One region of the Nonomuraea diastatica genome, then DNA from elsewhere that is predicted to be linked to it. Evidence: riboswitches for the same ligand, from Rfam matches in the RefSeq annotation. Region 1 holds a riboswitch; each other region holds the start of a gene.
What was found. Region 1 has a riboswitch for thiamine pyrophosphate ahead of thiO (glycine oxidase ThiO). Riboswitches for the same ligand answer to the same signal wherever they lie in the genome.

Region 1 (7,853 bases):
AGGCGTCGCGCAGGGGGTTCGGGCTGGCGGACGTGGTCCGCTGGATGTCGGCCAATCCCGCCTCAATGGCGGAAATATCCGGAAAGGGAGGCATCAAGCCGGGCAATGATGCCGACCTGGTCGCCTTCGACCCGGTGCCCACCGGCCTGGTCGACGCCACCCTCCTGCACCACAGGAACCCCGTCACCCCCTACCACGGCCGCACCCTCAAGGGGGCCGTCCTGACCACCTGGCTGCGCGGCAGGCCGGTGGACGGAGAGCCCTGCGGACGGCTCCTGCTGGGAGAGCGGTAGATGTCACACTCCGACACCCCGCCCGGCCTGAACCCGACCAGCCTGCACCTGCCCGACCTCGCCCTGCGCACCCTCGGCGGCTCCGTGGTGGCGGCGAGCGACGAATCGTTCGCCGAGAAGGAGAGCCTGATCAGGCCGCGCCGGCCGGGCTTCCAGGCGGAGACCTTCGGCAACAAGGGGCAGGTGTACGACGGGTGGGAGACCCGGCGCAGGCGCGAGCCCGGCCACGACTGGGCCGTCGTCCGTCTGGGGGTCCCCGGCGTCATCCGCGCCGTGGTGATCGACACGGCCTGGTTCAAGGGCAACTACCCGCCGTACGCCTCCGTCGAGGCCGCCGCCGTCGACGGCCATCCGTCCCCGGACGACCTGCCGGCCGCCCCATGGACCGAGATCGTGCCGAAGGCCGGGCTGGAAGGCGACGCCGAACACCACTTCCAGGTCGCCGACGAGACCCGCTACACGCACGTCCGCCTGAACATCCACCCCGACGGGGGCGTCGCGCGCCTGCGCGTGCACGGCGAAGCCCGCCCCGACCTGTCCGTCTACGACGGCCTCGGCCTCGACCTGGCCGCCCTGGCGAACGGCGGCCTGGTCACCGCCTGCTCCAACGACTTCTACTCCGTCCCCAACAACGTCATCGCTCCCGGCCTGGCCCGCCACCAGGCGGAGGGCTGGGAGACCGCGCGCCGCCGGGACGAGGGCAACGACTGGCTGGTGATCCGGCTGGCCGGCCGTGGCGTCGTCAAGCTGGCCGAGATCGACACCACGAACCTGCTGTTCAACGCGCCCGGCGCGGTCGCGCTCACCGGGATCGACGGGGAGCGCGAGGTCGAGTTGTTGCCCAGGAGCAGACTCCAGCCCGACACCCCGCACCGCTTCAGGCTCCGCCACCCCGGCCCGGTCACCCACGTCAGGGTCGACATCTACCCGGACGGCGGTCTGGCGAGAGTCCGCCTCCACGGCCACCTGTCCTGACCGCTCCCGGCGCGCCGGGGCCGGTGGGACGCGGCGGACTCAGCGCACTCACTGCCAGAGGTAGACCGTGCTCCCCGACGGGCGTTCGCTGTTGGGCAGCGGCCGCTGGTATTTCACCACGCCGGCGTTGACCAGCCGCTGCACCCGTACCTGGAAGCCGAGCGCCTGTAACTCGTTCTTGGCGTCCCTGATCTCCTTGCCGAGCACCCCCGGCACCACGCTGAAATGCCGGTCGTCGCGGGCCTCGCCGTCGCGGCCGCCGAACCAGTCCCAGAAGTCCGTCTGGCACCGCGCCACCGTGATCATGACCTGGGCGCCCTTGTCGACCTCTGCCTTCGCCTTGGGCTCCTGGGCGATGACCGTGCACGGCTCGGCGTCGTCGTCGACCTCGTTGACCTGCACCTGGAAGCCCTGCCCGCTGAGATGGCCGGCGGCCTCGTCCTTCGGCATGCCGCCCACGTCGGGCATGACCAGCCCGGCGCTGACGAAGATGTCGACCTTGGTGCCCTCCTTCACCTTCTCGCCGACCTGCGGCGAGGTGCGGATCACCTTGTCGCGCTCGACTTCCTGGCTGGCCAGGCGCTTGACCGAGTCGACGGTCAGCCCCGCGTCGGCGAGGGCCACGCGGGCGTCGTTATCGGTCATGCCGGCCACGTTGGGCACGATGACGCGCTTGGGCCCGAGCGAGGGCACCAGCGTGATCGTGTCACCGTTGTCGAGCTCGGTCTCGGCCGCCGGCTCGGTACGCAGGACCAAGCCGGCGGCCACCTTCTCGTCGTGCCTGCCGTCGGCCTTGCGGACCACGAGGCCGAGCGCGGCGGCGTTCTTCTCGGCGATCGCCATGTCCTTCCCGACCAGGTCGGGGACGATGACGGGGTCGGACTGGGAGAAGTACCAGCCGGTCAGCCCCACCGCGACCGCCATCACGGCGGCCAGCGTCACCAGGAACCAGTTGGGCCGGAACGCGCGCCGTGGCGGCGCCTCCGCCCGCGGCTGGATCAGCGTGTGCCCAGGAGCGGCCTGCGGGTGGGACCGCGCGGCGGAGCCGGTGCCCTGCCGGTGGGTGTGCGGCGACACCGGGCCGCTCACGGGCCGGCCGGTCACCCGCGGCAACATACGGTGCGCGTCGACGGCCGCCACCAGCATCGCGGTGGCGTCGGCGGGGCGGTCGCCCGGCTCGCGGGCCGTCGCGTGCGCCACCAGCGTGTCGATCAGTGGCGGCACGTCGTGGACGAACGACGACGGCGCCGGCACGGTGTCGTGGACGTGCCGGTAGGCCACCGACATCGGCGTCTCGCCGTCATACGGTTGCTGCCCGGTCACCAGCTCGAACAGCATGATGCCGGCGGCGTAGACGTCGCTGCGCACGTCGGCGCCGCCCGTGGTGACCTGCTCGGGTGACATGTAGCCGATCGTGCCGATCATCACGCCGGTGCGGGTCTGGTTGGTCGCCTCGATGGCCCTGGCCAGGCCGAAGTCGACGACCTTGACCCGGCCGTCGTCGGTCATGAGGACGTTTTCCGGCTTCACGTCGCGGTGGACCAGGCCCGCCTGGTGGGCCGCGCCGAGCGCGGCCAGCACCGGGATCATGATCTCGAGCGCCTCGCGGGCCGGCAGCCGGCCGCGGTCGCGCAGGATGTCGCGCAACGTCCGGCCGGGCACGTATTCCATCGACAGGTAGACGACGTCGGTGTCGGTGCCCTGGTCGAAAACGTGCACTATGTTGGGGTGGGAGAGACTGGCCACCGACTTGGCCTCGCCGATGAACCTCCGTACGAACGCCGGGTCCTCGGCGAGTGAGCGGTGCATGACCTTCAGCGCGACCGTCCGGTCGAGCCGGATGTCCAGCGCGAGGTAGACGGTCGCCATACCGCCCCGGGCGATCCGGCTCTCGATGCGATAGCGCCCATCGAGGAGCCGCCCGACCAGGGGGTCCGCAGTCGTCGTGTCCACCCCGCTGAGTTTACGGGCGTTTTGCCACTGACAGGGCCCGGCCGCCCGAAACCGATGCGGAGACGTTCTCGTTCGTCCGTCCTTCGTCCGGGAGAAGCGGACATAGCCTCAACGGCGTCACCCCCTTACCGGTCGGCCGCGCGCCCGCGCCCCCGGGTTCCGGCGCCGCGAGCCACGTGAGCCAGGAGACGCAGAGGCGAACCATCCCTCCACCGCAGCGCTCCGGGCGTGTCGTCCCGCGGCCGGCCCGGCTCCCCGGCGGTGGCTCACGTGCGGCGGTCTCGGGCGATGGTGCTCCGGCGACCGCGGGCGCCGTCCGCGCGCGGTCGCCGTGGGTGAGGGCTTACGGGGTTGTCGGGGAGGAGGCTTCGGCGTAGCGGCGGCGGGGGATGCGCCCCGCCTGGCGGGCCAGGCGCCCGGCCGTCACGGCCTCCCTCATGGCCGTGGCCATGAGGTCGGGCCGCTGCGCCCGGGTGACCGCCGTGGCCAGCAGGACGGCGTCGCAGCCCAGCTCCATCGCCAGCGCGGCGTCGCTGGCCGTGCCGATGCCCGCGTCGAGGATGACCGGCACGGACGCGGCCTCCACGATCAGCTCGATGTTGTGCGGGTTGCGGATGCCCAGCCCGGAGCCTATCGGCGCGCCCAGCGGCATGACGGCCGCGCAGCCCGCCTGCTCCAGGCGCCGCGCCAGCGCCGGATCGTCGCCGATGTACGGCAGCACCACGAACCCGTCGGCCACCAGCCGCTCGGCCGCGTCGAACGTCTCGATCGGGTCGGGCAGCAGCGTGCGCTCGTCGGCGATGACCTCCAGCTTGACCCAGGGCGTGCCGAGCGCCTCCCTGGCCAGCCGCGCCGTCAGCACGGCCTCGCCCGCGGTGAAGCAGCCCGCGGTGTTGGGGAGCACCTTGATGTCCCGCCTGCGCAGCACGTCGAGGACGGAGCCGCGGGCGTCCGGGTCGAGCCGCCGCATGGCGACCGTGGTCATCTCGGTGCGGGACGCGGCCAGCGCCTGGTCGAGCACCTCGAGCGAGGGGGCACCGCCGGTGCCCATGATGAGCCGGGATGAGAACTTCTCCCCGGCGACGATCAGATCATCCACCTTGCACCGCCGTCAGAACCTCCACGCGGTCGCTGTCGCTGAGCGCCGTCGTCTCCCAGGCGCTGCGCGTGACCACCTCGTCGTTCACGGCCACGGCCACTCCGGTGGTGGCCGCGGTCAACGTGCTCACGGCCTGCGCCACGGTCGTGCCGTCGATCACCTCGTGCGCGGTCCCATTGATCATCACAATCATGAAATTTCCTGAAACCTTCCTGGCGAGCACAACGCCGCCAGCTCGTCCTCTTCGCCCAGCAGGATGGCCGTCGTCAACGGGGCCAGCAGCACGCCGCCCCGATGGTGCCCGGTGGCCAGCGTGAGCCCGGGCGTGCCGCTCGGGCCGATGACGGGCAGGTTGTCCGGCGTCCCGGGCCGCAGCCCGGCCACCACGTCGGCCACCTCCAGCTCGGTGACGCCCGGCACCAGCTCTCTGGCGTCACGCAGCAGCTCGTAGAGCCCGCCGGCCGTCACCCTGGTGTCGAACCCCATCTCCTCCTGGGTGGCGCCGACGACCAGCTCACCGTCGCCCCTGGGGACCAGGTAGACGGACGAGCCGTGCACGGTGCCGCGTACGCACCGGCCGAGCAGGGGCTGGGCGGAGCTCAACCGAATGATCTGCCCCTTGACCGGCCGCACCGGCACCCCGGCGAGCCCGGCGCTCCACGCCCCGGCCGCCAGGATCACCCGTTCGGCCCGCAGCCGCCGCGGCACGCCGCCATCGGCCAAGGCGGGGGCCGGGACGTCGGGTGGCGCGAGGCGTACCCCCGCGACCTTGCCGTCGTCACGCAGGAGCTCGCTCACGCGCGCCCGCACCAGCGGGACGCGCAGCCGGTCGAGGGCGGCGAGCAGCGCCGCCGTCACGCGGCGCGGATCGACCCAGGCGTCGCCGGGAGCCAGCAGGCCGCCGCGCACGGCGGGGGCCAGCATGGGCTCGAGGCGCCGGCACTCGCGCCCGGTCAGCCGCTCGACCGGCAGCTGCAGCTTCTCCATGAACGCGGCAAGCTCGTCCAGCGCCGCCAGGTCGTCGGCGCCGAACGCGACGTCGAGTGTCCCGTTCGTACGGAAATCGAGTGCGACCGCCCCGGGGAGCCCGGCGTCCTCGGCCAGCTCGGCGGCGAAGGACGGCCAGCGGCGCAGCGCGGCCATCCCCAGCCGCAGCAGCGGCGCCTCGGTGTAGGTCACCTCGCTGACCGGCGCCAGCATCCCCGCGGCCGCGTGGGAGGCACCCGAGGCGGGAGCCGGGTCGGCCACGGTGACCGGCCGGCCGGAGCGGGCCAGCCGCCAGGCGACCGACAGCCCGACGATCCCGCCGCCTACGATCACGTCCACATGCGCTCCCTTCGCCGGCATGACCCGGATCAGGTGTCTTGCGGTCGAAGGCCCGGTCAAGCCTTCCTCTCAGCCCGGTAACGGCCGGACTCCCGCGCGTCTTTCCCTCACCAGCCTACGGCCTCGGTGTCACGCCCGGACACGGCCCCCGTTATGGTCATCAGCGTGAACCACGTCGTCGTCGTCGGAGCAGGACTGGCCGGTCTGCGCACCGTGGAGGCGCTGCGCGCACGGGGCTTCACCGGCCGCGTCACCATGGTCGGCAGGGAACGCCATCACCCCTACGACCGCCCGCCCCTGTCCAAGGCCGTGTTGTCAGGAGAGGCCGACGACAGCTACGTCGGCGCCGACCTGGCCGCGCTCGGCGTCGAGTTCTGGCCCGGCGTCAGCGCCAAGTCGCTGCGCGCGGGGGTCGTGGGGACGACCGAGGGCGAGCTGGGCTACGACGGCCTGGTCATTGCCACCGGAGCCGACCCGATCAGGCTGCCCGGCGACGGCCCCCAGCACGTGCTGCGCACCCTCGACGACGCCCACGAGCTCAGGGCCATGCTCGTCCCCGGCGCCCGCGTCGCGATCATAGGAGCCGGCTGGATCGGCGCCGAGGTCGCCACCGCCGCACGCCGGGCGGGGTGCGCGGTGACGGTGATCGAGGCCGGCCCCGCGCCGCTCGCCACCGCCGTCGGCGCCGAGATCGGCGCGCGCACCGAGCACTGGTACACCGGCATCGACCTGCGGCTCGGCGCCATGGTCGACTCCGTGGACGAGGGTGGCGTGCGCCTGGTGGGCGGCGCGTTCGTCGACGCCCACGTGGTCGTCACCGGCATCGGCGTGCGCCCCGCCGTCGAGTGGCTCGCCGACGCCGACATCGACCTGCACAACGGCGTCGTCACCGACGAGCATTTGCGCGCCTCGCTGCCCGGCGTCGTCGCCGTCGGCGACTGCGCCGCCTGGTGGTCGCGCCGCTGGCGGACCCGGCTCCGCGTCGAACACTGGGACTCCGCGCTCAACGCACCCGAGGTCGCCGCCGCGACGCTGCTCGGCGAGGACGCCGTCTACGATCCCGTGCCCTACTTCTGGTCGGAGCAGTTCGGGCACATGGTGCAGTACGCCGGTCACCACCCCGCCGGCGAACGCCTCCTCTACCGCGGCGACGTCGAGGCGGGTCAGGAGGGAAAATGGTCGGCCGTCTGGCTCACCGCCGAGGACGCCCTCGCCGCGGTGCTCGCCGTCGATCGGCCGCGAGACCTCGTACAGGGCCGCAGAATCATCGCCTCAGGCCAACACCTCGATGCCAAACGCCTGGTAGATCCCGAAGTGTCCCTACGAGATTGTGTTGTTTGAGCAAGCGCGCCATGTGGTAGTTGTGGTTTCGTGACACTTTCTGTTGCACAGATCGACCGGGAGACCGAGCAGCTCGTGGACGAGTGGCTCACTCTCCCCGAAGTGGCCTCACGCCTCGACCTTCCGCTGGGGCGGGCCAAGCAACTCCTCAAGGACCACAAGCTGCTCGGCGTACGCAGGGGCAGCGGCGGGCCTCAGGTGCCCGCGGTGTTCCTCGACGGAAAAGACGTGATGAAGGGCCTGCCCGGCACCCTGACCGTGTTGCAGGACGCCGGCTACGACGACGTCGAGTCGCTGCGCTGGCTCTTCACCCCGGACGAGTCCCTGCCGGGGTCGCCCATCGAGGCGATCCGGGCCGGCCGTCACACAGAGGTCAAGCGGCGTGCCCAAGCCCTCGCTTTCTGAGGCCCGCCTCTATCTCTGCACCGACGGCCGCCGCGACCGCGGCGACCTGGCAGAGTTCCTCGACTCCGTGCTGGCCGGCGGCGTGGACATCATCCAGCTGCGGGAGAAGGGCTTGGAGGCCCGCGAAGAACTCGCGCTCCTCGAGATCTTCCGCGACGCCTGCGACCGGCACGGCAAACTCCTGGCCGTCAACGACCGGGCGGACATCGCCTACGCCGCCCGGCCCGACGTGCTCCACCTGGGGCAGGACGACCTTCCTGTGACGGTCGCGCGAGAGATACTCGGCGACGACATCGTCATCGGACGGTCCACCCACTCCGCTGCCGAGGCGTCCGCCGCGGCCGTGGAGCAGGGCGTCGACTACTTCTGCTGCGGCCCCATCTGGTCCACCCCGACCAAACCCGGCCGCCCGGCGCCCGGACCGCCGCTGCTCAGGCACGCGGCAGCGCTCGGCGCCTCGC
Region 2 (7,853 bases), on a different contig from region 1:
CTGAGCTTCCTGCACACCTGAAGCCCGTCGAGCTTCGGCAACATCAGGTCGAGCACCATCAGGTCCGGCGGGCGCGCCAGCGCCCTGCGCAGCGCCTCCACGCCGTCGCCCACGCATTCGACCTCGTGCCCATCGCGCTCCAGATAGCGGGCAACGACCTCGGAGACGGTCGGATCGTCGTCCACGACCAGGATGCGGGTGTTCACCACTTCACGGTACGGCCCGGCTCCACGAAGACGGCATGGACGTCATTACTTCGTAAGCGTCGCGGATCATGCCATGAGGACGTACGGTGGCCTCATGGGTAGAGTCGTGATGCTCGTTCTCGGGACCTTGCTGGGTCTCTTCGTGTTGTTCAACTTCCTCCTGCCGATGGTGCTGTGGCTGCTCAAGATCGCCTTGATCATCGGCGTGGTCGCTCTGCTCGTCTTCGTCGTGGTCACGGTGATGGGCAAGTCCTCACGGTCGCACTGAGCCGGTCGCACTGAGCCGGTGACGCAACTCCTGTTCGACCCGTGGCTGGCGGGGATCACCCTGGTGGCGGTCCTGCTGCTGGTCACATGGGCGGCCACGTTGCTGCCCGCCTTCGGCGGCGAGCCGCGGCGCTTCCCGCTCACCTACGCGCGGCGCACGGCGTTCCAGCGTCTGCGCGATCCCGACGCGGCCGGACGCCCGCGTCCACGCGCGCCCTAGGCATGCCCCGCTTCCTTCCAAGCGGGGCTCCTCAGGCGTAGGCCGGGTGAGCCCTTCCTCTCTCACGAAGAAGCAGGGCTCATGATCGATTCTCTTGTCACGTTCGTCATCACCATGTCCGGGGGGCATGCCGCGCTCGGCATCGTGCTCTTCACGCTGGCCGTACGACTTGTGCTGCTGCCGCTCAACGTGCGCCAGGCCCGCACCACCAAGATCAAGGAGAGGCTGGCGCCCAGGCTGCGCGCGCTGCAGAAGCGCTACCAGCGCAATCCCGAGCGGCTGGCCAAGGAGGTCTCCGCCCTCTACGCCAAGGAGGGCAGCTCGCCGTTCGCCGGGATCATGCCGATGCTGGCGCAGCTTCCGTTCATGTGGCTGATGTACCGGGTGGCCACGCATCCGACCGCGCTGGCCGGGCATGACCTGTTCGGGGCTCCGCTGGGGCAGCAGGTGGCGGGCGTGATCGCCAATTACGGTCTGGTCAGCACCCCGGTTTTGGTCTTCTTCTTGGTCATCGCACTGGTCGCAGCGGTGGCGTGGCTCTCCGCGAGGCAGATCAAGGTGGCCGAAGGGCAGCCGGAGCTGATGAAGAAGATCATGCCGCTGCTGCCGTACGGCTCCGTGCTCGCCGCGCTCGTGCTGCCGCTGGCGGCCGGGATCTATCTGCTCGTCTCCACGGCGTGGGCCGTGAGCGAGCGGGCCGTGCTCGCTAGCCGGCCTCTCTGAGCGTCGCCACCTGCCCGTTCACCGAGCCGTTGCCGTGGGGAGCGGGCAGGATGGCCCACACGGTCGTGGTGTCGCCCTCGTGCCGGACGCCCCAGCTTTCCGCCACATATTCGACGATGCCGAGCCCCCGGCCCCCGAGCGAGGACAGGGTCGGGCGGCCGGCGCGTGGCTCCGTCGCCGCTCCTCCGTCGCTCACCGCCACCTCGATGTGGTCCTCGTTGCGCAGCCAGGCGACCCGCACCATGCCCGAAGGAAGCGGGTGCGCGTGCCGCAACGCGTTGCTCAGCAGTTCGCTCACCACGAGCACGGCGTCGTCGATCGCCGCGGAGAAGACGCCACTGTCCTGCAGGTCAGTGCTCAGACGCTGGCGGGCGACGGCGACGCTGGACGGCGCGTACGGCAGCAGCACCACGCTTGACACACCCACCTCCCCGTTCCCTGTGCCCCCCGCGGGAACACTCCCCGGTACGACCGAAATGCCCCGTTACTCGACCCCAGAAACCGCATCTCGATCACAGCTTGTACACATTGGACGATAGATCAGCGCAACTGTGACCGCCTCGTTACCGCATCGGTGTGTCGGATCCGATAGGGCAGAACGAGCCGCATGCGGGTGCCACCTCCTGGTCTCGGATGGGCGCTCACGTCACCCCCTTGTGCCCTCGCGAGGCTGCGGACGATGTAAAGTCCGAGCCCTACTCCACCAAACCTTCTCCGGTCGCCGCTGTCCACCTGGACGAAGCGCTCAAAGATCCGCTCCCGGTCAGGCGGGGCGATTCCGACGCCCTCATCGTCGACGACCACAACCACGTTGCCGGCCTCAGGCCAGGCCTCCACGGCGATCAACCCGCCCTTGGGCGAATACTTGAAGGCGTTCTCCAGCAGCTGTCCCAGAACGATGTCCGTGGCCAGCGCGTCGCCCAGCACGTTCGGAAGCTCGTCGGGGAGCGTCACCTCGACCCGGTGCTTGTCCGACAACACGGGCAGCCCGAGCGTGGCGGCCCGGATCCGCTCGGCCAGGTCGAACTCCTCGATCCGGACCTTGAGCTCGTCCGCCCCCGCCCTGGAGCCCAGCAGCAGGTGGTCCATGAGCTGCCCGAGCGACCTGGACCGCTCGGCGATCGTGTGCACGGCCGAACGGCGCTCGGGGTCGCTCAGCTTGTCCCAGCGCGAGTCCAGCGTGCTGGCGAACCCCCGCACGATCGTGATCGGCGTGCGCAGCTCATGGCTGGTCGTCGCCAGGAACAGGTCCTTGGCCTCCTCGAGCTCCTTGGCCGCGGTCACGTCACGGAAGTCGATGACCACCTCGCCGGTCTCCTCGATCCGCGCGCTCACCACGTCCAGCCAGCGGCCCGTCTCCAACTGGAACGTGACCTTCTCCCCCGGCTTGGGCAGCGGGAACGGCGGGGGCCCGCCGATGACGTCGTCAGCCGAGAACGCGGTCAGAGCGGCGGCGGCCGGGTTCCAGCGGACCACGCGGCCCGCCCCGTCGAGCACGGCGATGCCGTCGGCGCTGGCGTCGAAGACGGCCCGCTCATGGGCCCGCTGCCGCACCGCCTCCTGGTAGGCGACCGCGTTGCCCACGGCGATGCCTGCATGGCCGGCGAGCAGCTCCAGCAGTTCCAGTTCGAGATGCCCGGGGATGCGCCGGGCGAAAAGCGCGTAAAGGGCTCCGTACGGGCGCCCGCCGACGGCGGCCAGACCCAGGGTGATCGTGTGCAGGCCGTCCAGCCGCGCCCACACCAGTTCTTCGAGCCCGTTCGTCTCCAGCATGACGGTCTTGCCGGTGCGTAACAGCTTGTCCACGAGGCTCGTACGCAGGTCGGTGGTGGTGCCCCTGATCGCCTCCGGCAGCTGGTAGGTGCTGACCAGCCGCAGCCGGTCGCCCTCGATCAGCACGAACCCGCCCGCGTCCGCGCCGGTGAGCTCCGTGAGGCTGGCCGAGATCCGGTCGAGCACGGCCGACAACTCCAGCTCGGAGTTGATGTCGCCGACGACGTCCGTCAGCCTGCGCACGAGGCGTTCCCTGCGCGCCATGCGGTGCCTGGCCAGTTCGTCGGCCCGCGCCGGATGGTGCACGCAGACGTATCCGGCCACGGCGTTGCCCAGGCGCAGGGCGCTGATGTCCACCCGGAGGTCGAGGAGGACGCCGTCCTTGCGCAGGCGTTTGGTGCGCAGCGACACCGACTCGCCCGTGCGTACGCGCTCGAGCACGGCATTGAGCTCGGCGGTCAGCTCGCCGGGCACGATCGGCGCCCGCCGCCCGAGCATGTCCTCGGCCGGCCACCCGAACAACCGCTCGGCGGCCTCGTTCCAGACCAGCACGCTCTGGTCACGGTCGAGCGCCACGACGGCGTTGGGCGAACCGGCGAGCACCGCGCGTGCGATCTCGTCGTCACTACCGGCCCATTCGTCCCCCACACCTCCATAGTGCACGTGGCTTGGTAGGTGCGTCGGGCGATCCGTCCGATACGCTGCGGTCACGGCGATTCCCGGTGGGTGTGGAGGGTGAGGGCGAATGGCGAGCGGTGATCTCGATGCCCTGTTGCGGGTGACCTCCAGCACCTACCGCGGGGAGACGCCGCCCGACATCGCGTTCGGCACCTACGACGGCGCCGTCGGCAGGCTGGTGCTGGCCGTGACGGGCAAGGGCATCGCGGCCTGCAGCTTCGAGGCGGAAAACGACGTCTTCGAACAGGTCACCAGGCATGTCGGCACGTTCATAGGGCCCGACGCGCGGCGGCTCGACCCGGTGCGCAGAGAGCTGGACGCCTATTTCTCCGGCCGGCTCCGCGCGTTCGCCACGCCGGTCGACTGGGCGCTGGCCACCACGTTCGCCCGGTCGGTGTTGCAGAAGACCATGGCGGTCCCCTACGGCACGACCACGACGCTGGAGGAGATCGGCCAGAGCATCGGCAGGCCGCGCGCGCTGCGCGCGATCGGCAACGCGCTGGCCTCCAACCCCGTCTGCGTGATCGTGCCCTGCCACCGGGTGGTGCGCGAGGACGGCGCCCCCGGCGACTACGCGGGTGGCGCGAACGCCAAGCAACACCTGCTCAACGTCGAACAGCGCGCCGCTGCGACACGCCGATGAGCGCGGTCACGAGGGCCGCCACCACCGCCGCGCCGAGTGCGCCGTTCATCCACGGTTGCCGGGTGAAGCCGATGGCGTCGCGGGCCGACGCCCAGAACCCGTCCCACGCGGCGATGGTGGGCGTCGAGGTGGTCAGCCAGTAGGCGGCGAAGCCGAGCGCCCACGGCACCAGCATCGACCAGCGCGAGGGGGCGTCCTCGTCGGTGTTCCAGCGGTCGGAGCGGCCGAACCCGAAATAGTCGACGGCCAGCACCGCGAACATCGGCACGAACACCGCCCCGATCACGCCCAGGAACGCGCCGTACGAGGTGACGTCGACGACCAGGGCGATCACGACCGTGAACACGCCGATGGCGGTGGAGATGACCCGCCGGTCGACGCGCGGCATCAGGTTCTGCAGCGACATGGTGGTGGAGTAGACGTTCGCGAACGACTGATCGGTTTCGCGCAGCACCAGGATGCCGAAGAACAGTGCTCCGAGCGGAGCGGCCACGAACGGGGTGAACACGGCCGTGTTGTCGGCGTTCACGGCGGCGGCGCCGGCGATGGCCACGGCGTAGACGCCGAGCCCGAGGCAGGCCACCTGGGCCACCGTGTAGCCGCCGACGATCCCGGTGAACGCCGCGCGCCCGGAGCGGGAGTGCCGGGCGAAGTCGGCGGCCAGCGGCACCCAGGACACCGACAGCGCGATCACGTAGTCGACGGCCGGGGCGAACCCGGTCCACGACCCGCCGGCGGGCGCGGGCGCCTGGGTCAGGAAGAACCAGGTGAACCAGATCATCGACACGATCACGCCGACGGTGACGTACCGCCGCAGCAGGCGGATCGCACCGAGCGGCCAGATCGTGAGCGCGGTGGTCAGCACGCCCGCCAGGACCACCCACACGGGGTACGCCACCCCGTCGAAGATCGCGGTGGCGGCCTTGGCGATCACCCACAACTCGAAAGCGCCCCACCCGAGCATCTGCACGATGTTCAGCACCGTGGGCGCGTAGGAGATCCTGGCCCCGAACAGGCCGCGCAGCAGCACCATGGCGGGCTGGCCCGTGCGGGTGCCGGGAATGGCGGACAGACCCACCATGGCCGTGCCGATCAGGCTACCGACCACCGTCGCCACCAGTGCGGCGGACAGGCTGAGCGGCGCGTCGCCGGTCGGGTTGAGCAGGAGCAGCGCTCCCGAGAAGCCGAGGAGGCTGACACCGAGGTTGGCCCAGAGCGCGCCCTGATCGAGCACGCCCAGGGTCTTGGGGGGCTGCCCGTCGAGGGTCAGCGGAACTTCGTCGGCGACGTGCGACATCGCACTCTCCCTACGCCGGCATTACCCGGACAGGTTCAGGCGGTCGGCAGCGGATCGAATAGCTGCCCTCTCAGCCCGGCACCCCGAGCTCCCGCGACGATCTGGAGTTAGCGCCCCCATGATGCCCCAAAGGCGGCAAAACCGCCATAGCAGGGCGTTCGGCTCAGGCCACGAAGGGCGGTTCCCCCGTCTCGCTGACCAGCGCACGCCCCGCGGACTCCCACGACTGCATGCCGCCCCCGACATTGACCGCTTCGTGCCCGAGCTGGTTGAGCCAGGCCGCCACCTGCAGCGACCGGCCGCCCACCCGGCAGACGACATAGACCGTCCGGTCGCTGGGCACCTCGTCGACGCGGCCCTGGATCTGGGTCATCGGGATGTGCACCGCCTCACGGGCGTGGCCCGCCATCCATTCGTCCTGCTCACGGACGTCGAGGAGGTAGGCGTCTGCGGGGATGGCACTCGGCTCGATCTCAGGAACGGTCATGACTCCATCATCTCCCGGCGAGGGAGTGCCGTCGTCTGGAGGAGGAGCGACGGCATCAGGCGACTGAGCCCGCCTCACGAAGTGGGTCCATGAGCACGGGCGTCGTACGCGGCTCGTGCGCGGGCGATCTCCTCCTGGTGCGCCTCCGTCCAGGTGACCAGGGACTTGATGGTCTCGTGCAGCGTACGGCCGAGCGGCGTCAGCGCGTAGTCGACCCTGGGCGGCACGACGGGGTGGACCGTGCGGCTGACCAGGCCGTCACGTTCGAGCTGGCGCAGGGTGACGCTCAGCATGCGCTGGCTGACACCGTCGATCTCGCGGCGGAGCTGGGTGAAACGCAGGGTCTGGCAGTCGAGCAGGGCGATGACCAGCAGCGACCACTTGTCGGCGATGCGATCGAGGATCTGGCGCACCTCGCAGTCCTCACGGGTGTCCCACTGGCGCGCGTCGTAGTCGTCGTCCACGGTGCCCGCGGAGTAACCGAGTGATTCAGAAGTGCCTTCTTCCATGCCACCCCATGATGGCCAATGATATGGACGGTTACAACAAGGAACCGACCTGCTTTTCCGTAACCGGGGGTTGTCATGCCTGTCTCTGCTCGTACGTGGGGCGTACTGATCGTTCTTTGCGGGGCCATCTTTCTCGAGGGCATCGACGTCGCCATGTTGAACGTCGCCCTCCCCGCCATCCGGGCCGATCTCGGGGTGCCCACGAGCATGCTCAGCGGGGTGGTGAGCGCCTACGTGCTCGGTTACGGCGGCTTCATGCTGCTCGGCGGCCGGGCGGCCGACCTGCTGGGCCGGCGGCGCATGTTCCTGCTCTGGCTGGGGGTGTTCCTGACCTTCTCCGGGCTCGGCGGGGTCGCGAACGACGGCTGGGTGCTGCTGCTGGCGAGGTTCGTCACCGGAGTGGCCGCCGGCTTCATGACGCCCGCGGGACTGTCGCTGATCACCACGAGCTTCCCCGAGGGCCGCGATCGCAACCGCGCCCTGATCATCTACGGGAGCACCGGCGCCGCCGGCTTCGCGCTCGGTCTGGTGATCGGCGGGGTGCTCACCGAGTTCGGCTGGCGCTGGGTCTTCTTCGCCCCGGTCCTGATGTCGCTGGTGGTCCTGCTCGCGGCGATCGTGCTGATCAAGGAGGGGCCCGCCGGCGAGCGCCCGGCAGGCGGTTTCGACCTCCCGGGCGCGGCGAGCGCGACGGGCGCGATGATGTTGCTGGTCTATGGAGTGGTACGCCTCGAGCACCCCTCCGAAGGCCTGCCGCTGACGCTCGCTGTCTTCGCCGCGGCCCTGGGGTTGCTGGCGGCGTTCGTGGCCATCGAGCGCCGCTCCCCGCACCCCCTGGTCCGCCTCGGCATCTTCAGGTCGGCCGCGCTGGTCCGGGCCAACGTGACGGCCGCCCTGCTCACAGCCTCGTTCTTCGGCTTCCAGTTCCTGGTCACGCTCTACCTGCAGGAGCTGCGCGGCTGGTCACCCATGCAGACCGGGCTCGCCCTGCTGGTGGCCGCGGCCGACGTGGTGATCGCCCCGACGCTCACCCCGTGGCTGGTCAACCGG
Region 3 (7,853 bases), on a different contig from region 1:
CGTGGGCGTGTCGGAGGGGTCGGGGTCAGGGCCGGCGCCGGCCAGGGCGGCCACCAGAGCCGGATACCACGTGTCGGCCATCTTCTGGTCGCCTGCGGCGTTGGGGTGCACCCCGTCGTAGGTGTCCGTGGCCGTGCTGAACCCCGTCCACTGGTCGACGACCGTGATGGGCGACTGCTGGGTGGTGGTGGCGGCGGCCCAGGCGGGGATGGCGTTGTTGAAGGCCACGACCCGCTGGGCGCAGTCGGCGCAGCTGGACGGGTTCATGGGGATGATCTTGGCGACGAGGATCTTCATGGCGGGGTTGCTCGCCCGCATCTGGTTCACCAGCGTGGTGAACGCGCCCAGGATCGTCGCCGGAGCGATGTTGCTCCACACGTCGTTCGTGCCGAAGTGCATGAGCACGACGTCGGGCCGGGTCGCGGAGAGCCAGCCGGGCAACTGGTTCTGGGCGGCGACGTTGGTGGCCAGGAAGCCGCCGTGGCCCTCGTTGTCGCCGTCGTGGGCGACGCCGCAGCCCTGTGGCGGGAGGGTGCCGACGAAGTCGATGTCCGTGTGGCCGGCGTTCTGGAGTCTGTTCCAGAGCAGCGCCCGCCAGCAGCCGGGGGAGCCGGTGATCGAGTCGCCCAGGGGCATGATCCTGCGCGCGGCCGCGCCGGCGGGCACGGTCGTCGCGAATAACACCGCGGCGGCCGCGGCCAGCATCGCCGCCAGCACGGCGCTGATCCTGCGCATCGTCTGCTCTCCCGTCGTCGCCTGCGCCGATGGTAAGAAGCGCCGGTCCGCGGCGGGAAGCAGGTGCGCACGCCCGCCCGGGTGACCTGCGGCGACGGATGTAACTTTCAGGCTCGCACCACGGCGAGGGTCACGCGCGTACGACGGCGAGGGGGCAGGGGGAGTGGTGCAGCAGGGCCTGGCTGATCGAGCCGAGCAGCATGCCGGCGAGCTGCCCGTGCCCCCGCGAGCCGACCACGAGCAAGTCGGCGCCCTCGGCCGCCTCCTTCAGCACCTCGATGGGGTGGCCGTGCACGACCTCGGGCACCACGTCCACGTTCGGGTGCCGCTCCTGCCGCTCGGCCAGCAGGTCCTGCAGCTGCTGCAGGGTGTGCTGCTCGTTCTCGGGATCGGCGGGTACGAAGCCGCCGGGCCGCGGCCACGCCCACGCCTGCACGACCCGCAGCCGCACCTCGCGCAGCTCGGCCTCGGTGAAGGCGAAGTCGAGCGCCCGCAGGCCGTGAGGTGAGCCGTCGGTGCCGGCGACGATCTCGCCGCGCGGCGTCGCGGGCCGCTCGCCGACCACGACGACGTTCGTACGGGCGTGGGCGGCGACCCCGTGGGCGACGGATCCGACCAGCAGCCCGCGTACGCCGCCGATGCCGTGGCCGCCGACGACCAGCAGTTCGGCCTGTTCCGCGGCCTTGATCAGCGCCGTGCGGGGGTCGCCGGGCAGCAGGGTGGTCTCGACGACGATCGCGGGGCGTTCGCGGAGCGCCCGGTCGCGTGCGGCGACGAGCACAGAGTTCGCTTCGTCGCGCATCCACCGGGCGACATCGGCGTAGCGGTGAGACAGCGCCTCGCACACCCACCGCGGCACCGCGTGGGCCACGGTCAGCGGTGTACGGCGCAGTGCCGCCTCCGTGGCCGCCCAGCCGGCGGCCTCCAGTCCGGCCCGTGAGCCGTCGACTCCCACGATGATCATGGTGTCTGCCCCTCAGGAGAACGCGTAGCACTCCACCTCGGCGCGGCGGAACGAGATGCCGTGCTCCCTGGAGTCGCGGATGCACGCGCGCTCGGCCTGGCTGAGCTTGAGCGTGCCGCACACGGTCACGCCGGCGTACGTACGGCAGTCGAGCTTGGCGTCCCTTTCGCCGATGCGGTAGAGCTCCTTGACCGTCGAGCGGCAACGCGCCTTGCCCGTGTCGGCGTAGCGGCACTGGGCGCGCAGCGTCTGGTATTGCTCCTCGCTCACCTCGTGCTGGTCCGTCCCGTCGCCGTGGGCGGCGGGGGTGCCGAGCGTGGCCAGCAGCACGAGTCCTGCGACAGCGGCGATCTTTTTCATAGTCCCCCTGATGGGGTTGGTACCGCTGGAGACGGCCGTCAAACCTCGCGCTTGATCGCCAGAATGCTCAGCCACGTGCGCCCGGCGGTGTTCAGGCCGTGCTCGACGGTCTCGAATCCGGCCGCGCCGAGGAGGTGCAGGAGTGCGGCGGGGTCGCGGTGGACGAACCAGCGGTGCCGGCCGGCCGCGCTCGGAACTTCCTCCCACCCCTCCGAGTCGCCCGCCGAGGTGCTCAGCCCCAGCACGCCGCCCGTACGTAGGGCCGTCCACCAGGCGCGGAGCGTGGCCTCGGTCTCGGCGGCGGGCACGTGCAGGAGGGCCGCGACCGACCACAGGCCGGCGAGCGAGCCGGGGGCCACGGGCGGCCGGCGCAGGTCGCCCAGCACGGCGGGGACGCCGCGGGCGGCGGTCAGTCCGGCCATGGCGGCCGAGCGGTCCACGCCGACGACCCGCAGCCCGCGCCCGCCCAGCCAGGCCGCGTCTCTTCCCGGCCCGCAGCCCAGGTCGGCGACCGTTCCGCCGGCGGGCACGGTGTCGGCGAAGCGCTGCCGGAAGAGCTGGAGGCCGGCGTCGGGATGCTCGTTGCCGGCGGCGAAGGCGGGGGCGATGTGGTCGTAGGTGGCTGCGGTCTTTGACGTGGGATCTTCCATTTTGAGGATGATGTCATGTTTCGTCCTGGCAGAGGTGTGGGTACGATCACCGCCGTCCAACGCGGGAGCCCGGTGCAGACCGGGCTGAGAGGACGGCTGACAGCCGCCGACCGCCAGAACCTGCTCCGGGTAATGCCGGCGAAGGGAGTTTGCGCGATGACTGACGCGCGTGTCCCCACCTTCACCAAGATCTACGAAGGCGACCTCCGTGTCCCCAAGCGCCAGGTGCACCTCTCCGACGGTTCGTCGGTGACGCTCTACGACACCTCCGGCCCGTACACCGACCCGTACGTCGAGACCGACGTGCGGCGCGGGCTGGCGCGCCTGCGCGAGCCGTGGGTCGCCGAGCGCCGCGCGGCGGGCGCACCCGTGACCCAGGTGGCCTGCGCCAAGCAGGGGCTGGTCACCAAGGAGATGGAGTTCGTGGCCGTGCGGGAGGGCGTCACCCCCGAGCTCGTCCGCCAGGAGGTGGCCGCGGGCCGGGCCATCATCCCCGCCAACGTCAACCACCCCGAGACCGAGCCGATGATCATCGGCCGCAACTTCCTCGTGAAGATCAACGCCAATATCGGCAACTCCGCCGTGACCTCCTCCATCGAGGAGGAGGTCGAGAAGATGACCTGGGCCACCCGGTGGGGCGCCGACACGATCATGGACCTGTCCACCGGGCCCGACATCCACGAGACCCGCGAGTGGATCATCCGCAACTCGCCGGTGCCGGTCGGGACCGTGCCCATCTACCAGGCGCTGGAGAAGGTCAAGGGCCGCCCGGAGGCGCTGTCGTGGGAGGTCTACCGCGACACCCTCATCGAGCAGTGCGAGCAGGGTGTCGACTACGTGACCGTGCACGCGGGGGTGCGGCTGGCGTACGTGCCGCTCACCGCCCGCCGCAAGACCGGCATCGTCTCGCGCGGGGGCTCGATCATGGCCGCCTGGTGCCTGGCGCACCACCGCGAGAGCTTCCTGTACGAGAACTTCGACGAGATGTGCGAGCTCCTGGCGCGCTACGACGTGTCGTTCTCCCTCGGCGACGGGCTGCGTCCCGGCTCGATCGCGGACGCCAACGACGAGGCTCAGTTCGCCGAGCTGCGCACGCTCGGCGAGCTGACCACGATCGCGCGGCGGCACGACGTTCAGGTGATGATCGAGGGCCCGGGGCACGTGCCCATGCACAAGATCAAGGAGAACGTCGACCTGCAACGCGAGCTCTGCGACGACGCGCCGTTCTACACCCTCGGCCCGCTCGTCACGGACGTCGCCCCCGGATACGACCACATCACCTCGGGCATCGGCGCCGCCATGATCGGCTGGTACGGCACCGCCATGCTCTGCTACGTCACCCCCAAGGAGCACCTCGGCCTGCCGAACAAGGACGACGTCAAGACCGGCGTGATCACGTACAAGATCGCCGCCCACGCCGCGGACCTCGCCAAGGGCCACCCCGGGGCGCAGGCGTGGGACGACGCGCTGTCGGACGCGCGGTTCGAGTTCCGCTGGGAGGACCAGTTCGACCTGTCGCTCGACCCCGACACGGCACGCGCGTTCCACGACGAGACCCTGCCCGCCGCGCCGGCCAAGACCGCCCACTTCTGCTCGATGTGCGGCCCCAAGTTCTGCTCCATGCGCATCAGCCACGACGTGCGGCGCTACGCCGACGAGCACGGGCTGGACACGAAGGAGGCGATCGAGGCCGGCATGGCGGAGAAGGCGGCCGAGTTCACCAGGCGCGGCGGCAGGGTCTATCTGCCGATGGCGGATTAACCAGGCAACGTCTCGCCGCCGACCGGGGCCAGCACCTCCCCCGTGTAGTACGACGCCATCCTGCCGGAGGCGAAGAACACGTACGAGGGGGCGATCTCGTCCGGGTCGGCGGGCCGGCCCATCGGCACGTGCCCGCCGAACGACCCCACCTTCTCCTCCGGCAGGGTCGCCGGGATCAGCGGCGTCCAGACCGGGCCCGGCGCCACGGCGTTGACCCGGATGCCGCGATCGACCAGGTTCTGGGCCATGGAGTAGGTGAAGGCGTTGATGGCGCCCTTGGTGGCGGAATAGTCGATGAGCGTCTTGTTGCCGCGCAGGCCGTTGATCGAGGAGGTGTTGATGATCGCGCTCCCCTCGCGCAGGTGGGGGAGCGCGGCCTTCGTGACGCGGAAGTAGCTGTGGATGTTGACCGCGAACGTGTGCTCCCACTGCTCGTCGGTCAGCTCCTCCAGGCCGTCGACGGGCGCCTGGTAGGCCACGTTGTTCACCAGGACGTCCAGGCCGCCCAGCTCCGCCACGGCCTGCTCGACGACGGAGGCGCAGTGGTCACGGTCGCCCAGGTCGCCGGGCAGGAGCACGCAGCGCCGCCCCGCCGCCTCCACCAGCTTGCCGGTGTGCGCGGCGTCCTCGTGCTCGCTGAGGTACGCGATCGCGACGTCGGCGCCCTCCTTGGCGAAGGCCACGGCGACCGCCCGGCCGATGCCGGAGTCGCCGCCGGTGATCAGCGCCTTCCTGCCGTGCAGCAGGTCACGGCCCACGTAGTCGCGCATCTCGTCGCGCGGCTCAGGTGCCATCTCTTCCGTACGGCCCGGGTACGGCTGGTTCTGGGCAGGTGGTGTGTGCGACATGCCCAGCGGCTGCCCGTGGAAGGGCGTGGTTAACGCCTTACCGGACGAAACCCTCGGCCCGCAGCCAGTCGCGCGCCACCAGGGCGGGCACATTGCCGTCCACGTCCACCTTGGCGTTGAGGCCGCGCATGACGTCGTCGGTCAGTTTGGCGCTGATGGGTGCGAAGATCTTCGCGATCTCGGGGTGGGCGTCGGCCAGCTCGCGCCGCATGGTCACCGCGGCGTTGTAGCTGGGGAAGAACTTCTTGTCGTCCTCGAGCAGCACCAGGTCGAGTGCCTGGACCCGGCCGTCGGTCGTGGTCACCATGCCCACGGCGCACTGGCCGCTGGCGACGGAGTTGTAGAGCACGCCCACCGACACCCGGAGCACGTTCGCCCTCGGGACCTCCTTGCCGTAATTCATGCCGTACGCCTTGAGCATGCCGAGGAAGCCGTCGTCGCGGCCGAAGGTCTCGTGGTCGACGCAGAACGTGCGCTCGTTCACCGGGATCTTCATGATGTCCGAGATCGTCTTCACACCGAACTTCTGGGACGTGGCCCGGGTGACGCCCATGGCGTAGCTGTTGTTCAGCGGTGCGGGCGGCAGCCAGACGATGCCGTTCTCGCGCAGGTCCAGGTCGCGGACCGCGACGTACTGCGCCTGTGGGTCGGGCAACGATTTCGTCTGGCCGAGGTAGGTGATCCAGCCGGTGCCGGTGTACTCCCACATGAGGTCGGCGTCGCCGCGGGTCAGGGAGGCGCGGGCGTTCACGCTGCCCTGCACGTTCGTCTGGTCGGTCACGTCGGCGCCTGCGGCGGTGAGGGCGAGCACCGCGATCTTGCCGAGCACGAGCTGCTCGGTGAACTCCTTGGACGTCACCCGCACCGGCGTGCCCTCCAGCGAGGGGAGGGACTGGATGCCGGCCGGCTCGACCGGCGGCACGAACGACGACGCCGGCTGCAGCCCGCACCCGGCCGTCACCAGGACGGGCACCAGGACGAGCAGCAGGGCCAGGAACGCTCTCACGACAGGCCTTTCGGGGCGAGGACCCGCTGCGCGAGCCCGCCCACCCAGTCGATGATCAGTGCCAGCACCGCGATCAGCACGCACCCGGTGACCAGCACCAGGTTGCGCTGCGTGCTCACACCCGTGGTGATCAGGTCGCCGAGCCCGCCCGCGCCGATGAAGGCGGCGATGCTGGCCGTGCCGACGTTCAGCACGAGCGTGGTCCTGATGCCCGACAGGATGACCGGCGCGGCCATCGGCAACTCCACCTTGAACAGCACCCTGGCCGCCGACATGCCGATGCCCCGGCCGGCGTCGATCAGCCGCCAGTCCACCTGTTGCAGCCCGACCATGGTGTTGCGCAGCGTGGGCAGCAGGCTGTAGGCGAACAGGGCCGCGACCGCGGTCCAGAAGCCGATCTGGAAGACCACCGCCAGCAGAACGACCAGCCCCACCGCGGGAGTGGCCTGGCCCAGGTTGACCAAGGCCAGCACGAATGGTGTCGCCCGGCGCATCACGCCCCTGGTGAGCAGGATGCCCAGCGGCAGCGCCACCAGCAGCACCAGCACGGTCGAGTAGAACACCAGCTGGATGTGCTCCCACGTGCGGCCGAAGATGTAGGGCAGGTTGAGCGAGCCGCGCTCGATGCCGTCGAGCGGCGCTGACTGCGTATAGACGATCATGGCTGCGCCCACGGCCAGATAGCAAAGGAGCGGCAGCACGATGTGCCAGGAGCGGCCGAGCCGCGGCTCCGGGCGGACGGCTTCGTCGGCGGGCGCCGCGGAGACGGTCATCCGCCGGCTCCAGGCTCGTTGCGGTGCAGGCGGCGCTCGCGTTCCCTGGTCTTGATCGCCTGGATCGCGTTCTGCACGGTGCTCAGCGACAGCGCCCCCGCGTACGCCCGGCGCCTGCCGACCACGGGCACCACATCGGTGTCGGCGTTGAGCAGCGCTTCCAGCGCGTCCTGCAGTGTCATCCGGTGGCCGAGGGTGCCGGTGATCGGGTCGCCGGCCGAGCCGACGGGCCCCTCGATCCCCTGGAGGTGCTCGGCGCCGACCCAGCGCAGCGGCCGCCGCATCCCGTCGGTGATCAGCGCGTAGCCCCGGCCGTCGCGCTCGATCTCGGCGAGCACCTCGGCCGCGTCGGCGTCCTCCGACGTGTACGGCACCTGGTCCACCTCGATGTCGCCCACCTTGGTCAGGCGCAACAACCGCATCGAGGAGCCGGCGCCGAGGAACTGCTCGACGTAGTCGTCGGCCGGGTTCGTGAGGATCTCGGCGGGGGTGGCGTACTGCACGATGTGGCCGGGCGCCTTCATGATCGCGATATGATCGCCGATCTTCAGCGCCTCGTCGATGTCGTGCGTGACGAAGACGATCGTCTTGGCCAGGTCGTCCTGGAGGCCGAGGAGCTCGTCCTGCAGGCGTTCGCGGCTGATGGGGTCGAGCGCGCCGAACGGCTCGTCCATGAGCAGCACGGGCGGATCGGCGGCCAGCGCCCTGGCGACGCCGACGCGCTGCTGCTGACCGCCGGAGAGCCGGCGCGGGAAG

Region 2: linked by a shared signal. The riboswitch ahead of E1294_RS06795 (purine-cytosine permease family protein) and the one ahead of thiO (glycine oxidase ThiO) in region 1 are both predicted to bind thiamine pyrophosphate.
Region 3: linked by a shared signal. The riboswitch ahead of thiC (phosphomethylpyrimidine synthase ThiC) and the one ahead of thiO (glycine oxidase ThiO) in region 1 are both predicted to bind thiamine pyrophosphate.

Annotation. Positions count from the first base shown of each region.
Region 1 is NZ_SMKP01000057.1:43,946-51,798, reverse strand. Features, by position in the region: gene allB (allantoinase AllB) at 1-293, shown strand, start outside; gene alc (allantoicase) at 294-1,268, shown strand; gene pknB (Stk1 family PASTA domain-containing Ser/Thr kinase) at 1,317-3,221, opposite strand; gene E1294_RS21005 (thiazole synthase) at 3,565-4,320, opposite strand; gene thiS (sulfur carrier protein ThiS) at 4,313-4,504, opposite strand; gene thiO (glycine oxidase ThiO) at 4,510-5,646, opposite strand; TPP riboswitch at 5,636-5,752, opposite strand; gene E1294_RS20990 (NAD(P)/FAD-dependent oxidoreductase) at 5,812-6,987, shown strand; gene E1294_RS20985 (Rv2175c family DNA-binding protein) at 7,018-7,392, shown strand; gene thiE (thiamine phosphate synthase) at 7,370-7,853, shown strand, end outside.
Region 2 is NZ_SMKP01000013.1:52,678-60,530, forward strand. Features, by position in the region: gene E1294_RS06765 (response regulator transcription factor) at 1-206, opposite strand, end outside; gene E1294_RS52480 (hypothetical protein) at 301-474, shown strand; gene E1294_RS06770 (DUF6412 domain-containing protein) at 493-693, shown strand; gene E1294_RS06775 (YidC/Oxa1 family membrane protein insertase) at 775-1,416, shown strand; gene E1294_RS06780 (ATP-binding protein) at 1,400-1,837, opposite strand; gene E1294_RS06785 (sensor histidine kinase) at 1,957-3,837, opposite strand; gene E1294_RS06790 (methylated-DNA--[protein]-cysteine S-methyltransferase) at 3,935-4,510, shown strand; gene E1294_RS06795 (purine-cytosine permease family protein) at 4,473-5,807, opposite strand; TPP riboswitch at 5,798-5,912, opposite strand; gene E1294_RS06800 (rhodanese-like domain-containing protein) at 5,971-6,294, opposite strand; gene E1294_RS06805 (winged helix-turn-helix transcriptional regulator) at 6,369-6,803, opposite strand; gene E1294_RS06810 (MFS transporter) at 6,879-7,853, shown strand, end outside.
Region 3 is NZ_SMKP01000133.1:6,640-14,492, reverse strand. Features, by position in the region: gene E1294_RS35625 (cellulose binding domain-containing protein) at 1-735, opposite strand, end outside; gene E1294_RS35620 (universal stress protein) at 866-1,699, opposite strand; gene E1294_RS35615 (hypothetical protein) at 1,712-2,059, opposite strand; gene E1294_RS35610 (class I SAM-dependent methyltransferase) at 2,098-2,709, opposite strand; TPP riboswitch at 2,761-2,873, shown strand; gene thiC (phosphomethylpyrimidine synthase ThiC) at 2,866-4,470, shown strand; gene E1294_RS35600 (SDR family oxidoreductase) at 4,467-5,318, opposite strand; gene E1294_RS35595 (glycine betaine ABC transporter substrate-binding protein) at 5,356-6,324, opposite strand; gene E1294_RS35590 (ABC transporter permease) at 6,321-7,097, opposite strand; gene E1294_RS35585 (betaine/proline/choline family ABC transporter ATP-binding protein) at 7,094-7,853, opposite strand, start outside.